DNA from 3 places in the Streptomyces sp. NBC_00045 genome. Region 3 is predicted to be linked to each of the others. Evidence: riboswitches for the same ligand, from Rfam matches in the RefSeq annotation. Region 3 holds a riboswitch; each other region holds the start of a gene.
What was found. Region 3 has a riboswitch for thiamine pyrophosphate ahead of OHA65_RS27150 (thiamine ABC transporter substrate-binding protein). Riboswitches for the same ligand answer to the same signal wherever they lie in the genome.

Region 1 (2,259 bases), 3.3 Mb from region 3:
CTAGACCAGCGCGGATTTCAGGGGCGTGGCGGGGTCCGCGATCTTGGTCGGGTCCACCGGGGCGCCCGTCTCGATCAGCTTCCGCCCCTGCGCCAGGTCCCGCGGCCGGCCCACCGCCAGGACCGCGACCAGCGCTCCGGCCCGCAGCCAGCACACCGACCAGGTCGCCTCGGCGGGGTCCCCGCGCCACATCAGCTCGTCCGCTCCCGCGTGGTGCCCCGCATACTGCACGAAGCGCCCGAACTGCTCCGACCAGAAGTACGGCACCGGGTCGTAGACCTGGGCCGGAGCCCCCGCCAGGATGTTCGCCGCGACCACGCGCGGCCCCTGCAGGGCGTTGTCCCAGTGGTGCACCAGCAGCCGCGCCCCGTAGCGCGCCGAGGGGAACGACGCGCAGTCGCCGACCGCGTACACCCCGGGCAGGGAGGTCTGCAGGTAGGCGTCCGCCGTGACCGAGCCGTCCGGCCCGAGCTCGATCCCCGAGCCCTCCAGCCACCGGGTGGCGGGCCGGGCGCCGATGCCCACGACCACCGCGCCCGCCGGCAGCTCCCGCCCGTCCGCGAGCAGGACCCGCCCGGACTCCACCGAGGCCACCTTGGCGCCGGTCAGCAGGGCGGCCCCCGCCTCCTCGTACCAGCGGGTCATGGGTGCCGCGACCTCCGCCGGCAGCGCCCCGGCCAGCACCCGGTCCGCCGCCTCGACCACGGTCACCGCACAGCCCGCCTCGCGCGCGGCGGTGGCGAACTCGGCGCCGATCCAGCCGGCCCCGACCACCACGGTCGCCGGCGCCGCGGCCAGCACCGGGCGCAGCCGGGCCGCGTCGTCCAGGGTGCGCAACAGGTGCACGCCCTGGACGCCCTCGGACCCGGGCAGGGTCAGCGGTTCGGCGCCGGTCGCCAGGACGAGCACCCCGTACGGGACCGGCCCCGCCTCGGTGTCCAGCTCGCGCTCGGCGGCCCGCAGCCCGGTGACCTCCACACCGAGCCGGAGCTCGATCCCGAGCCCCTCGAAGTCCACGTCGAAGGCGGAGTCCTCGGCCTTGCCGAGCAGTACCGCCTTGGACAGCGGGGGCCGGTCGTAGGGTTGGTGGGGCTCGGCTCCCAGCAGGGTCACGGGGCCGCTCCAGCCCTGCTCCCGAAGGGCGACCGCGGTCTGCACCCCGGCCATTCCGGCGCCGACGATGACGACACCGCTCTGAGTCTGTTCCGTCTGCTCGCTCACACCGCCCAGCCTAGCGATCTGACGCACAGTCAGTAACAGTGGACCCGGGGAGGCAGCCTTACCCGGCCCCGTCGCCGGGGTTAGGCTGGCGGTCGTACCTATCGCGGGAGTCCGGGCGCACCGGGCTGAGAGGGAGGCTGAGCGGCCTCCGACCGTACGAACCTGATCCGGGTCATGCCGGCGAAGGGAGGGGCTGGACGCCCATGCACTCATCTCGGAAGGGAACCGCCGCGGGATCCGCCGCGGGATCCGACGTCCTCGTCATCGGGGGCGGGATCATCGGCCTGGTCACCGCCTGGCGGGCGGCCCGGAGCGGGCTGCGGACCGTGCTCGCCGACCCGGCGCCCGGCGGCGGCGCCGCGCAGGTCGCGGCTGGCATGCTCGCAGCCGTCACCGAACTGCACTACGGCGAGGAGACCCTGCTGGGCCTCAACCTCGCCTCCGCCGCCCGCTACCCGGAGTTCGCCGCAGAGCTTGCCGAGGCGTCCGGCGGGATGGACATCGGCTACCGCGCCTGTGGCACGCTCGCCGTCGCCCTCGACGCCGACGACCGGCTCCACCTGCGCGAACTGCACGCCCTCCAGCGCCGCTGCGGCCTGGAGTCAGAGTGGCTCACCGGCCGCGAGTGCCGCCGCCTGGAGCCGATGCTGGCCCCGGGCGTACGCGGCGGCCTGCGCGTGGACGGCGACCACCAGGTCGATCCGCGCCGGCTGGCGGCCGCGCTGCTGACCGCCTGCGAGGGCGCCGGCGTGGAGATCCGCCGGGCGGGCGCGGAGCGGCTGCTCACCACCGCCGACCGGGCCGTCGGCGCACTGCTCGACGACGGTACGGAGCTGCGCGCGGACCAGCTGGTCCTGGCCGCAGGCTCGCTCAGCGGCCGCCTCGCCGGCGTACCGCCGCAGGTGCTGCCCCCCGTACGGCCGGTGAAGGGCCAGGTGCTGCGGCTCGCGGTACCGGCGCCGTACGCCCCGTTCCTCTCCCGGACGGTGCGGGCGGTCGTCCGCGGCAGCCACGTGTACCTGGTGCCGCGCGAGAACG
Region 2 (2,259 bases), 1.7 Mb from region 3:
TAGAGGAAGTTCTCCTTGTGGTGCGCGAGGCACCAGGCGGCCATGATCGAGCCACCGCGCGAGACGATGCCGGTCTTGCGGCGGGCGGTCAGCGGGACGTAAGGCAGCAGCACGCCGGCGTGGACCGTCATGTAGTCGACGCCCTGCTCGGCCTGCTCGATGACCGTGTCCTTGTAGATCTCCCAGGTCAGGTCCTCGGCGCGGCCGTCGACCTTCTCCAGCGCCTGGTAGAGCGGCACGGTGCCGATCGGTACGGGAGAGTTGCGCAGCACCCACTCGCGGGTGGTGTGGATGTTGCGGCCCGTCGAGAGGTCCATGACCGTGTCGGCGCCCCACTTGGTCGCCCAGGTCATCTTGTCGACCTCCTCCTCGATGGAAGAGGTGACAGCGGAGTTGCCGATGTTGGCGTTGACCTTGACCAGGAACCGCTTGCCGATGATCATCGGCTCGATCTCCGGGTGGTTCACGTTGGCGGGAAGAACCGCGCGACCTGCGGCGATCTCCTCGCGGACGACCTCGGGGGAGACGTTCTCGCGGATCGCGACGTACTCCATCTCCGGGGTGATCTCACCACGGCGGGCGTACGCGAGCTGAGTGACCGCTGCGCCGCCGCGGCCGCGGCGGGGCTGGCGGGGGCGGCCCGGGAAGACCGCGTCGAGGTTCTTGAGGCCACCGCGCGGCGAGGTGTGCTTGATGCCGTCGTCCTCGGGACGCACGGGGCGGCCCGCGTACTCCTCGGTGTCGCCTCGGCCGATGATCCAGTTCTCGCGCAGCGGCGCCAGTCCGCGCCGCACATCGGTCTCGATCTGGGGGTCGGTGTACGGCCCGGACGTGTCGTAGAGCGTCACGTCCTTGCCGTTGGTGAGGTGGACCTGGCGGACCGGCACCCGGATGTCGGGGCGGGAACCCGCCACGTAGCCCTTGTGCCAGCCCGGCTGGCGCTCGGTCTGGCCGTCGGCGTCCTGGCTGACGGCAGGCGTGCGTGCGTCCTGAATGGTCATGAGACCTGATCTCCCTACGCCGGCATTACCCGGTAACAGGTTCGGCGGTCGACGCAGCCTCTTCCCGTACGCATGTGTGCTGCGCGTACGGTGATCAGCGCCCTCTCAGCCCGGTGCTCCGAGCTCCCGCGTTGTGCAAAGGTGACCCCACGCTAGCGTCACTTGTGGCGTGCTGAACAGTGGGCCCCCTCAACTCTTGCGATGATCGGCTGGTGACGTCATCGCCGCAGCCCCCCACCGCACCCACTCAGCCCACGGGTCACTCCGGCCACGCAGACGCGGGCCACGGGCATGACCAAGGGCATGACCACGGTCCCGCCCAAGCGCATTCCCACGGGCATTCCCATGGCCACGGGCCGGCGGCTCCGGTCTCGAAGCACCTGCGCAAGGTCATCGCAGCGGTACTGATCCCCTTCGCCGCCGCCGTCTTCGTCGGCCTGGTGGTGCTGTGGCCGGGCGGTGCCCCCGCCCACGAGCGCTCCGGAGTGGGCTTCGACCGGCAGACCCAACAGGGCCGGGTGGTCGCGCTCGAACAGGTCGACTGCAAATCGGTGAACGCCTCGCAGGTTCCGGCCACGAGCAACCCCACCACCCCGGAGGGCCGCGAGGCCCGGGCAGCGCAGACCGGCGAGTGCAAGAAGGCCACCGTCGAGGTCGGCACCGGACCCGACAAGGGCCGCACCTTCTTCGAGATCGTCCAACCCGGCGCGCCGCGGCAGTTGGAGGACGGCCAGGAGGTGGTCGTCGCGTACGCGCCGGACGCGCCCCGCGATCTCCAGTACTCCGTGGTCGACGTGAACCGCAAACTGCCCCTGGCGGTGCTGGCCGGCATCTTCGCGGTGGCGGTGGTCGTCGTCGGCCGGATGCGGGGCCTGTTCGCGCTGATCGCGCTGGCCGTCAGCTTCGGCGTGCTGACCCTCTTCATCCTCCCGGCGATCCTGCAGGGCTCCAACCCGCTGGTCGTCGCGGTCATCGGCGCCAGCGCCATCATGCTCATCGCGCTCTACATGTGCCACGGCCTGAGCGCCCGCACGTCCGTCGCCGTCCTGGGGACCCTCGTCTCGCTGCTGCTGATCGGACTGCTGGGAACGGTGTTCGTCGACTGGGCGTTCCTCAGCGGCAACACCGACGACAACACCGGTCTGATCCACGGGCTGTACCCGGACATCGACATGAGCGGTCTGCTGCTTGCAGGTGTGATCATCGGATCGCTGGGCGTGCTCGACGACGTGACGGTCACCCAGACCTCCGCGGTCTG
Region 3 (2,259 bases):
ACCGGGTCACCATGTGCATCTCCTCGCAGGCCGGCTGCGGCATGAACTGCCCGTTCTGCGCCACCGGCCAGGCGGGCCTGGACCGGAACCTGTCGACCGCCGAGATCGTCCACCAGATCGTCGACGGCATGCGCGCGCTGCGCGACGGCGAGGTCCCCGGCGGGCCGGCCCGTCTGTCGAACATCGTCTTCATGGGCATGGGCGAGCCCCTCGCCAACTACAAGCGGGTCGTCGGCGCCATCCGCCGCCTCACCGACCCCGAGCCCGACGGCCTGGGTCTGTCGCAGCGCGGCATCACCGTCTCCACCGTCGGCCTGGTCCCGGCGATGCTGCGGTTCGCCGACGAGGGCTTCAAGTGCCGCCTCGCGGTCTCGCTGCACGCGCCCGACGACGAGCTGCGCGACACCCTCGTCCCGGTGAACACGCGCTGGAACGTCCGCGAGGTCCTCGATGCGGCGTGGGAGTACGCCGAGAAGTCCGGCCGGCGGATCTCCATCGAGTACGCCCTGATCCGCGACATCAACGACCAGGCCTGGCGCGGCGACCTCCTGGGCCGGCTGCTCAAGGGCAAGCGCGTCCACGTCAACCTGATCCCGTTGAACCCGACGCCGGGCTCGAAATGGACCGCGTCGCGCCCCGAGGACGAGAAGGCCTTCGTGGAGGCCATCGCCCGCCACGGCGTGCCGGTGACCGTCCGTGACACCCGTGGCCAGGAGATCGACGGTGCCTGCGGTCAGCTCGCCGCGAGCGAGCGGTAGGCTGGCAGGCGTACATCTGCATATTCCGACAGGGGAGCGCCACAGCGCTGAGAGTGCGGCAACCGTCAGGCCGCAGACCCTCTGAACCTCGCCCAGGTCATTCTGGGTAGGAAGTTCGGTCACCACCTCAAGCTGTTGCGCCCTGCCCGGGCGTCCCGCTCCCTTTTCGAGCGCCCGGGCAGGGCCGCGTCTTCTCCTGGTCAACCCAGGAGGAATGTCTACGTGAGCACCACCAAGAAGATCGCGGGTGCGGCGCTGGCCGCCGCCCTCGGCGTGAGCACGCTCGCCGCGTGCGGCGGCGGTAAGAAGGACGAGGGTTCCGCCGCGAGCGGATCCCCGAAGTCCAAGACCGTCACGCTCGTCTCCCACGACTCCTTCAACGTGACCGACACGGTCCTCAAGGAGTTCGAGCAGCAGAGCGGCTACACCGTGAAGGTCCTGAAGTCCGGGGACGCGGGCGCCGCCCTCAACCAGGAGATCCTCACGAAGGGCTCCCCGCGCGGCGACGTCTTCTTCGGCGTGGACAACACGCTCCTCTCGCGCGCCCTCGACAACGGCATCTTCACGCCGTACGAGTCCAAGGGCCTGGCCGACGTGAAGCCCGAGTTCGTTCTCGACAAGGAGCACCGGGTCACCCCGATCGACTCCGGCGACATCTGCGTCAACTACGACAAGGCGTACTTCGCCGACAAGAAGCTCGCCCCGCCGCAGACGCTGGACGACCTGGTCAAGCCGGAGTACAAGAACCTTCTGGTCACCGAGAACGCGGCGACCTCCTCGCCGGGCCTCGGCTTCCTCCTCGCCTCCGTCGGCAAGTACGGCGAGGACGGCTGGAAGGACTACTGGACCAAGCTCAAGGCCAACGGCGTCGAGGTCGTCGACGGCTGGGAGCAGGCCTACAACCAGCGCTTCTCGGGCTCCGCGGGCGGCAAGAAGGCCAAGGGCGACCGCCCGCTGGTCGTCTCCTACGCCTCCAGCCCGCCGGCCGAGGTCCTGTACGGCGAGCCGCAGCCGGCGGAGGCCCCCACGGGCGTCGCCACCGGCACCTGTTTCCGCCAGGTCGAGTTCGCGGGCCTGCTCAAGGGCGCGAAGAACGAGGAGGGCGGCAAGGCGCTCATCGACTTCCTGGTGAGCAAGAAGTTCCAGGAGGACATGCCGCTCCAGATGTTCGTGAATCCGGTGACCAAGGACGCGAAGCTGCCGGAGCTGTTCACGAAGCACGGCGTGGTCGTGGAGAAGCCGGAGACGGTCGCTCCGGAGACCATCGCCAAGAACCGTGAGCAGTGGGTCAAGGCATGGTCCTCGCTCGTCGTGAAGTAGGACGCGAGAGCACTCCCGTGAAGGAGGGCGTGCGCGCCACGGCCGTCAGGCTCGCCCTGATGGCCGTGCCGCTCGCCTTCTTCGCGCTGTTCTTCGCCTACCCCGTCGCCGCGATCGTCGGCCGCGGGATCAAGACCGACGAGGGATGGCAGTTCGGCCGGATCGGCGAGGTGCTGACCCG

Region 1: it holds a riboswitch for thiamine pyrophosphate, as region 3 does, so the genes downstream of both, thiO (glycine oxidase ThiO) here and OHA65_RS27150 (thiamine ABC transporter substrate-binding protein) in region 3, are expected to answer to the same signal.
Region 2: it holds a riboswitch for thiamine pyrophosphate, as region 3 does, so the genes downstream of both, thiC (phosphomethylpyrimidine synthase ThiC) here and OHA65_RS27150 (thiamine ABC transporter substrate-binding protein) in region 3, are expected to answer to the same signal.

Annotation. Positions count from the first base shown of each region.
Region 1 is NZ_CP108271.1:2,426,172-2,428,430, forward strand. It holds gene OHA65_RS11445 (FAD-dependent oxidoreductase) at 1-1,221, opposite strand; TPP riboswitch at 1,315-1,427, shown strand; gene thiO (glycine oxidase ThiO) at 1,425-2,259, shown strand, end outside.
Region 2 is NZ_CP108271.1:4,069,883-4,072,141, forward strand. It holds gene thiC (phosphomethylpyrimidine synthase ThiC) at 1-1,001, opposite strand, end outside; TPP riboswitch at 996-1,141, opposite strand; gene OHA65_RS19025 (YibE/F family protein) at 1,214-2,259, shown strand, end outside.
Region 3 is NZ_CP108271.1:5,753,526-5,755,784, forward strand. It holds gene rlmN (23S rRNA (adenine(2503)-C(2))-methyltransferase RlmN) at 1-758, shown strand, start outside; TPP riboswitch at 779-889, shown strand; gene OHA65_RS27150 (thiamine ABC transporter substrate-binding protein) at 981-2,078, shown strand; gene OHA65_RS27155 (iron ABC transporter permease) at 2,138-2,259, shown strand, end outside.